4 regions of the Psychrobacter sp. MES7-P7E genome follow, and region 4 is predicted to be linked to each of the others. Evidence: predicted binding sites of a transcription regulator. Region 4 holds the regulator's gene; each other region holds the start of a gene.
What was found. Region 4 encodes PhoB, which activates phosphate uptake and scavenging genes when phosphate is short. Its sites were predicted from a motif close to TGTCATNAANCTGTCATAA; they were not measured.
Positions count from the first base shown of each region.

Region 1: the regulator PhoB is predicted to act here: its motif matches at 1,061-1,079, upstream of pstS (phosphate ABC transporter substrate-binding protein PstS).
Region 2: the regulator PhoB is predicted to act here: its motif matches at 1,175-1,193, upstream of CXF62_RS10450 (DNA translocase FtsK).
Region 3: the regulator PhoB is predicted to act here: its motif matches at 841-859, upstream of CXF62_RS04370 (porin).

Region 1 covers NZ_PJBU01000069.1:52,008-54,220, forward strand. The annotation lists gene thiC (phosphomethylpyrimidine synthase ThiC) at 1-465, opposite strand, end outside; TPP riboswitch at 714-858, opposite strand; gene pstS (phosphate ABC transporter substrate-binding protein PstS) at 1,152-2,213, shown strand, end outside.
Region 2 covers NZ_PJBU01000109.1:32,672-34,884, forward strand. The annotation lists gene CXF62_RS10450 (DNA translocase FtsK) at 1-1,123, opposite strand, end outside; gene trxB (thioredoxin-disulfide reductase) at 1,672-2,213, shown strand, end outside.
Region 3 covers NZ_PJBU01000076.1:49,468-51,680, forward strand. The annotation lists gene CXF62_RS04365 (porin) at 1-694, shown strand, start outside; gene CXF62_RS04370 (porin) at 994-2,079, shown strand.
Region 4 covers NZ_PJBU01000101.1:10,835-13,047, forward strand. The annotation lists gene asd (archaetidylserine decarboxylase) at 1-306, opposite strand, end outside; gene dtd (D-aminoacyl-tRNA deacylase) at 581-1,033, shown strand; gene phoB (phosphate regulon transcriptional regulator PhoB) at 1,146-1,850, shown strand; gene phoR (phosphate regulon sensor histidine kinase PhoR) at 1,909-2,213, shown strand, end outside.

The sequences.
Region 1 (2,213 bases), on a different contig from region 4:
TGAGCTAGATAGGCCGCTTAATTGCTCGGTATCATTGCGTTCCGCGATCCAGCTTTCACGCAACTTTGGCAATCCACGTGTTAGGTCGATATCGACATTAGGGTCGGTATATACACCTGAGGTGTCATACACATAAAACGGTGGATTATGCTCACCGTCTTTATCTCCCGTACCGCCTACAGGTGTATCAGCCAAGCTGATTTCACGCATCGGTACTTGGATGTCAGGTCTTGAGCCTTCGAGATAGACTTTTCTTGAGGCGGGTAAAATACGGTGCAAGTCGCGCGCATCTTCTTCGAAACGGGCATCACTTGCGGCACGGTGAGCAGGGGTTTTTAACGCATCTGCTTTTTTATCTGCTTTGACTTTGGTCGTGTCAGCAGCATTTGAAGCAAGCGTTGAGTTGTCGGCTGGGTTATGCGTTTGGGCTTTCGGTGCAATTGAGGTAGTGTCTGCAGTAGTCATATGCTGTCCTAGCGTGTTGGTTTTTGAATAAAATCAACACCGCCAGTATCTGCGGGGGTAGGCATCCATCATCTAGACAAATTTATATCATGAACCCACAACTTCGACCAAAAAGTATCGTCGCGCATGGTGATCATCAAATATTGGACGCAGCTTTATATCATCTCTTCTTATCTGTTTATGCATTACGCATATTAAGACAATAGTGACGATAAAAATGTATTTCTACGCGCCCTTTGTCATAAATAACAAAGTGCTTAAGACTTCCCTGCGTCGGTACTAACCGCATCAGGTTCGGCGGGTGATCTCTCAGCGAATGTATCAAGGCGACTACTTTGATAAAGCAAGTTTAATAAAGTGAGCCAAAAATACACCGCACCCCGAGTCTGTCAGTGTTGTAAATCAGCCTTCATACTAACAAAATTCTCTACCAACGGCTAATAGTATTTGGATACAAATATTCTGTGTCAAACACACGGTTCAATATTTTCGTGAATAATTTTTTTGAGTGTTGATAGATGAGGGTACTTAGTATTACTAGGTTGTAGACAAATTGTTCAAATATTATGTAAAGCGAATGAAGGATTCTAGAAGTTGTCATTAAACTGTCATAAAGATTTGGCAAGATAACACGCATATCACAAGCAATGCTTTTTTATACCGTTGTTAAACTTCAGGAGTCCTACATGCGTTATTCGTTATTAGCAGTGGCCGTCAGTTGTACATTAATGCTTACGGCGTGTAATAAGTCAACAGATACGGCGGAGCCAACTGCTGATACTAGCAGTAGCGCTGTGACAACAGCTGAAACAACCTCTCAGACAGCATCTTCTGCTACGTCAGATTTTAAATCTGCTGAAAATATCGCTATGAATATTACAGGTGCAGGTGCGTCATTCCCGCAGCCTATCTATGCGAAATGGTCATATGACTACAATGCTGCGACCGGCGGCCAAGTCAACTATCAGTCGATTGGTTCATCTGGTGGTATCAAACAAATCCAGTCAAAGACAGTAGACTTTGGTGCTTCTGATGCACCGATGACGCCTGAAGAGTTAGACGAAGCAGGTTTGATTCAGTTCCCAACAGTCATCGGTGGTGTTGTACCAATCGTCAACATTGATGGCGTTGAGCCTGGTGCACTGAAGCTAGACGGCACAACGTTGGCTGATATCTATTTGGGTAAAATCAGTAACTGGAATGACCCTGCGATTAAGGCGATGAACCCAGATTTGACCTTGCCAGATGCCCCAATCACAACAGTATTCCGCTCAGATGGTTCAGGTACGACGTTTAACTTTACTGACTATCTTGCCAAGGTTTCACCAGACTGGAAAGACACCGTTGGTGTTGATAAAACCGTCAAATGGCCGACTTCTGCTACTGGTGCAGGCGGTAAAGGTAACGAAGGCGTATCAAGCTACGTCAACCGTATGAAAAACTCTATCGGTTATGTTGAGTATGCTTACGCTAAGCAGAATAAGATGTCACATACTGCGCTGAAAAACGCAGCTGGTAACATCGTACAGCCATCTGCTGAGACGTTTGCTGCGGCAGGTGATATCGATTGGTCACAACAAGAAGGCTTTTATAAGGTCATCACCAACTCTGAAACTGACCAAGCATGGCCTATCGCTGCTGCGACCTTTATCTTGGTACATAAGCAACCAGAAAATCCTCAGCAAGTCGCTGGCGTGTTGAACTTCTTTGACTGGGCTTATACCCAAGGTGATGACAGCGCCATGGAA
Region 2 (2,213 bases), on a different contig from region 4:
CTTTCTCTAACGATGCTGTGGTACTAGTACCCGTTTGGGAATAGTTGGGTACAGGCATAGCCGAGCTGTCCATGCCACTAGCACTGTAAGCTATCTGCTCACTTGCTAGTAAGTCATCGACCGTACTGGCATCATTCCACGCAAAGCTCGGCTCAACTTTGCGAGTAACAGGTGCAGTCAAGTTTGAAACTAATGGCTGGACTGCATTGTTGGCTGTATTATCAGTAGAGTTATTAAGCGAGCCTGTATTGATATCTACCTGCTCACCTTTTGAGCTATTAGGTGTCGCCACTGCTTTTGCTGCAATGACAGAGGCTTTGACACTATCTGCCAATCCTGATGTTGCCAAAAAGTCTGACAAGACACTACCGAAACGTCCGCTACTGCTGACGTCTTGAGTACCGCTAGTATTTTCCGCAGACTGTAACTCAAGTGGCAGCTGCTCATGCTCTACTTTTTTATCTACCGACTCATCTAATTTCTGGCTATCATCTTGTGATGCAATGCTCGGTTCAGTAACTTCAATAGCATCCTGACTTTTTACACCTGAACCAAGCCACGACAGCGCACGAACCTTTTGATATATCGTCATCCAATGGATATTAAAGGCAAACGTAGCGGTAATCACAACGAATACTGCTAAGAAAACCACACTCCCCCACTGCGATAGCAGCTGTGCCAAACGCGCCTGTAACTCTAGCCCGATGATACCACCAGCGACGCCTTCGAGGCCGATTGCGTCAGGGTTTGTGACTTGCTGAACTAGAGAGACCAATTGTGCAAATAATGCGCTAGCACTTAATAGCAAAAACACATAAGCGACCAATCGCATGAGCCAAAACGTTGGCTTGTTTTCCCACCAAATTAAGATAGATTCATAAACCACAAATGCCAAAAACCACCAAGCACCAAACCCAAAAAAGCTATAAAGCAAATCGGACAACCATGCGCCTGCCTCGCCGCCCATGTTATTAATCGTGGTCATATCACTACTGATGTGCGACCAGCTAGGATCGTTGCCTGTATAGGTCATCAAAATGACAAACAGATAAACGGCCAGTATTAACCCAAGGAGGGTAAACATTCCCTTTTTTAAATACTCAATAAGCGGTGCTGATATCACGTAAGATCTGCCTTGTTATTAATACTAAATGGTCGCCAATGCATGACTAAGCCTAATCATGCTGACATAAAGTGTTGACATAAATGTACCGAGCGAAGTGTTTGTTTGGCATATACCAATTATAGAACCCTGCAACAACCGTTATCGCTTGGCTCCTACTACACTTGGCATAACTTCTTATAATAACAAATACATAGGTGCAGTGGCGACAGTCTTATCAAGAAAGCGTGTAAGAAAGTAAATCAGTAGACAATTTGCGCAAGAAAACAGCTGGTTAGCGAAACACGAGTGGCAAAATATGGCTAACTGTATTGCCTAAATTCTATAAAATACACATAATTTTTCGCACTTATATTCCAAAGCTATTTATTCTTTGATTCTAATGATACCTGTGTTTGTTTTAGCAAACTTGCACTTTGTGCGCTGTGCCCTTATGTTATTATCACACAGCAATTAGAAGAAGCATATTCGTAGTCATTTTTGATATTCCTCTTTTATTATATTTATAACTTACATTTTTAATTCGTATATTTAGCAAGGAACAACTCATGGCAACTGACACTACTGCTCCACGTCACGAAAAGCTCATTATTTTAGGCTCAGGCCCTGCTGGCTACTCTGCCGCAGTTTATGCAGCACGCGCTAATCTTAAGCCAGTTATGGTCACTGGTATGGAAGTCGGTGGACAATTAACCACCACTACCGAAGTCGACAACTGGCCAGGCGATGCACATGATTTGACAGGTCCTGCATTAATGGAACGGATGAAAGCGCATGCTGAGCGTTTCGGTACTGAATTGGTCTACGATCATATCAACGAAGTAAACCTAAACGAGCGTCCTTTTCAATTGACAGGTAACAACGGTAGCTATACTTGTGATGCGCTCATTATCTCAACTGGTGCCTCTGCACAGTACTTGGGACTAGAATCAGAGACTAAGTTCAGAGGGCTTGGTGTATCAGCCTGTGCCACTTGTGATGGTTTCTTCTATAAAAACCAAAAAGTTGCGGTGATTGGTGGTGGTAATACAGCGGTTGAGGAAGCTTTGTACTTATCTAATATTGCGTCTGAAGTGACCTTAGTGCATCG
Region 3 (2,213 bases), on a different contig from region 4:
GGATAATCTTGGCTCTAGTACTCTGAACAACAACGACAGCTTTGCTAATATTTTGACCCCGACCGTTGGTAACCGTATCAATAATTCAATCGTTTGGAAAGCGCCTAAATACAATGACCTACCATTAGCGCTTGCGCTGATGTATGGTGCTGATGAAGACTTTATATCTGAGAGTGATCGTGACGCAGGCTATGGTGCCTCATTGATGTTTGATCCAGGTACAGGCATTACCGCTGGTATTGCTTATGAGCAAGACATGAGTGTTAGTGGTGATATTATCCGTGGCAGTGCTAGCGTCGATTTAGGTAAATATATCGCAGCTCCTGTAAAGTTAGGCGTTCTATATCAAGAAGCTGACTATGCCGGTACTACTACTGCAACAGAGGACGGTTTAGTGGTGAGTGCTGAAATGGGTCTTTCGAATTTTGCCCGTCCAGCCTCTGTTTATATTCAGTATGACAAAACCGACAATATCAGTGGTCTTGAGAATAATGACTCAAATCAAGTCGTTGTAGGTGGCAAATATGCGTTTAAAAATAATATGATCGCTCATGCCTATGCTGGTCTAAATTCAGCGGAATTAAACAATGGTCGTTTTGGTTCGAGAGACGAAGACGGCAAGGTTAATGAAATCGACTTACGTGGTGATATTGATGTACTCGCTATCGGTGGCGGTCTAGAATACTTATTCTAATCTAAACATTAGAAACGTATTATAAAAAACTCATCCTTCGGGGTGGGTTTTTTTGTTTTGTAATCAATACTGTGTCTTGAACAACAGCGTGTCTTAAATAACAGAATCCGTAAAATTAATAATAACATTTGTGTAAACTTTGGTTTTTTCATCTTACTGTAATATTTGCTTGGTAAAGTTATGTCTAAGCAGTTCTTATGGCTCGCTATATATATGGTTTCGAAGGTATAGGACCTTGCCATTATATATCTAATGATCTTAGACCATTTATCACTCAAATCGTAAAGTGGAGATATCCTTTGAAAAAATTACTTTTAGCCACAGCCGTCGCTGCACTTTCAGTTTCTGCTGCCCATGCTGCGCCAACTGTATATGGTAAAGCATTTTTAACCTTAGATTATGTTAGTACAGACTACGATGCAGCTAACAAGACAGATGAAGATACATTTAAACTTAACTCTAATCAATCACGTATCGGTTTTAAAGGTGAAGATGATCTTACTGATACCACTAAATTAGTCTATCAATTGGAATATGGTATTGATGTTGATGACGATAGCCAACAGTTTAGATCACGTAATACTTATGTAGGCTTAGCCCACAACACTTTAGGTACTGTACTAGCGGGACGCCATGATACCCCATTGAAACTTGCACAAAACAAAGTTGACGTGTTTAATGATAGCTTATTTGATATTAAAAATGCGGGTGTTTCAGGTGAATACCGTGCTAACAATATGGTGGCCTATCAATCACCTGTTATTGTCGGTATGCCAGTGAGTTTTATGGCAGCTACCGCATTATCAGAAACTGATGCCGACGGTGATATTCTCGTTTCCGCAGCATCTGGTGCGAAGCCTGCAGTCTATCGTGATAGAAAAGTAAAAGATAACGGTTATTCTGCTTTATTAGCCTATGACAAAAATGGTGTTTATCTAGCCGGTGCTTATGACAAAGACATGGGTGCTAACAATGTAAATACTGGCGTGATTGATAATACGTGGCGTTTGGTTGCTGGTTTAGATATGGGCAAAATGAATATGGTTTCGGGCTTAACTTTAGGTGCTCTATACCAACAAAGCCAATACTACGATAATTATAGCATCGTTAACAACAACCGCGTTAACAAAGCCAGTGAAGATGAAAAATCTTGGCTAATTAGTGGTAAATATAAAGTTGGTGCAACACCTTGGGCAGTTAAAGCACAGTATGTTAATACCACTGACGAAAAAGGCGTAAAAGATGCTGATGTAAATGAAATCGCAGTTGGTGGAGAATATGCATTCAATAAAGCGACCACGGGTCATATTTATGCAGGGCAAATCAGCCGTGACAATAACAAAGATGACTTGATTGTAGGTACGGGTATTGAATACAAATTCTAATCTAAACATTAGAAAACGTATTATAAAAAACTCATCCTTCGGGGTGAGTTTTTTTGTTGTGACCTTTTTAAAGCCGCAGTGGGTTATAATAGCTACGTATTTACGATGATTACGCACTTATGACAATTAAGCGT
Region 4 (2,213 bases):
TAGTTTATGGTCTTCGATTTGTCCTAGCTGAGAGATAATACCGTCCGCAGGACTTACGATACCGTTTGCCGTGGCGTCGATAGTACGAGCATCTTCTTTTAACTCACGGGTAAAAAAGTCATTAAAACTTTCATAAGCGTTGAGGCTTTGGCGTTCGTACTCGTCTAAGCTGATATTATAAGCTTTGGCAAAGCTACGGATAAAGGTGCGTTTGACATAAGGGTGGCGACTGGCGGCCAAACGTCCAGCGACTTTACTGAGCTTTTGCTGCGGCACAAGCTGTTGTAAGGTGGTAAATACATTCATAATAAGGCTACCAAAATAAGGTGTAATGTAATAGGGGCGCGTTGGAAATTCGACCATGGCACTGACAGCGGCTAAAATTGCGCCATACTACGTTGTAAATCTAGATAAGGCGCGAGCATTATCGTCGTTTTACGTCTTGTCTGGAACAGTTTTAGCGATCTGCAGTACCTATTTCTGAATATCAAACACGCCCTAATAATAGTTAAGTTAATGACGGTATTTTATCATGGACAGCATATTATTGTATGGCCATAATCTGTTAAGGAATTAGTAAATGAAAGCACTCATACAACGGGTGAAGCACGCTAGTGTGGTCGTCGATCAACAGTGTATCGGTGAGATTGGGCATGGGGTATTGGCATATATTGGCTTAGGGCATGAAGATGATTTTGCCGCTGCCCAGCGTATGATTGACAAAATATTGACCTATCGCATTTTTGAAAATGACGAAGATCCTGCCAAATTTGGTAAACTGGATAAAAACGTTCAGCAGGTCGGTGGTGGGCTATTATTAGTTTCACAATTCACCTTGATGGCAAAAACAGACAAAGGTCGCCGACCAGACTTTGGTGGTGCGATGGCACCTGCTGCGGCGCAAGCGTTATTTGAACAACTGGTCGATTATGCCAAAACTAAGCATCCAAATGTGGCAACTGGTCAGTTTGGTGCGGATATGCAAGTGTCGAGCGTCAATGATGGGCCGCTTAATTTTTTACTAGAAATCTGATTTTAGAGTGTCATCAAGCTGTCATAATTAATCCGTTTAATAGGTAGAGACTGGTGAGTATATATCGCCTTTTTACATGCTAGATTTTGTCCGCTAACACCGAGAATGTCCTATGTATAATGAGCAAATTTTGATTGTTGAAGATGAGCCTGCGATTCGTGAAATGGTTGTCATGACGCTAGAGATGGCTGGGTTTGATAGCTTGCAAGCAGCTGACGTGTCAGAGGCGCATCAGCAAGTGGTCGATCATAGACCGTCACTGATACTGTTAGATTGGATGTTGCCGGGTGACAAGAGCGGTGTGGATTTTTGTCGCATGCTCAAAAACGACGAGCTACTCTCTGAAATACCAGTCATTATGCTAACGGCAAAAAGCGAAGAAGATAGTAAGGTGCACGGTCTTGATGCAGGCGCAGATGATTATATGACCAAACCTTTTTCGACTCGTGAGCTGATTTCTAGAATCAAAGCCGTACTACGCCGCAGTAGCGCGATGAGCAGCGATAAACCTATCGAAATTGGACAGTTAAGTTTAGATACCAAGAGTCAGCGCGTGACAGCTGCAGGTAAAATCGTTGATGTTGGGCCTACAGAGTATCGCCTATTAGCATTTTTTATGAGTCACCCTGAGCGCGCCTATACACGAACGCAGCTGCTCGATCAGGTATGGGGCGGCAATGTATATATCGAAGACCGAACCATTGATGTGCATATCAAACGTCTACGTAAATTACTACGACCTTATGACTGTGATACATTGATACAGACGGTACGTGGAACAGGCTACCGATTTTCTAGCCTGATTGAGCCAAGTTAATCTTGTACAAATAATGCCGCAGCAATATAAAGGCCGCGGATAGTGGTAAGGATAAAAAATGGACAAGATAGCGCCAGCACAGAGTGAGCAATCAGCTCTATTAGAGCAAATATCTACTCAAAGTACAGCTGAGCAACTCAAAAAAATCGGCAGTGCACTACGAGCCTTGCGCGATGCAGTGATTTTGCTCAACAATCATGATGGACTAGAATGGTGGAATCAGGCGGCACAAGACTTATTGCTGCTACAGCCAGAAGATAAAGGTCAAAATATTTTTGACTTTATTACTGTACCTGAGTTCCGCCAGTATTATGAAGGTACAACGATACCTAACGACGGCGTCCATATAGAATCATGGCGAGA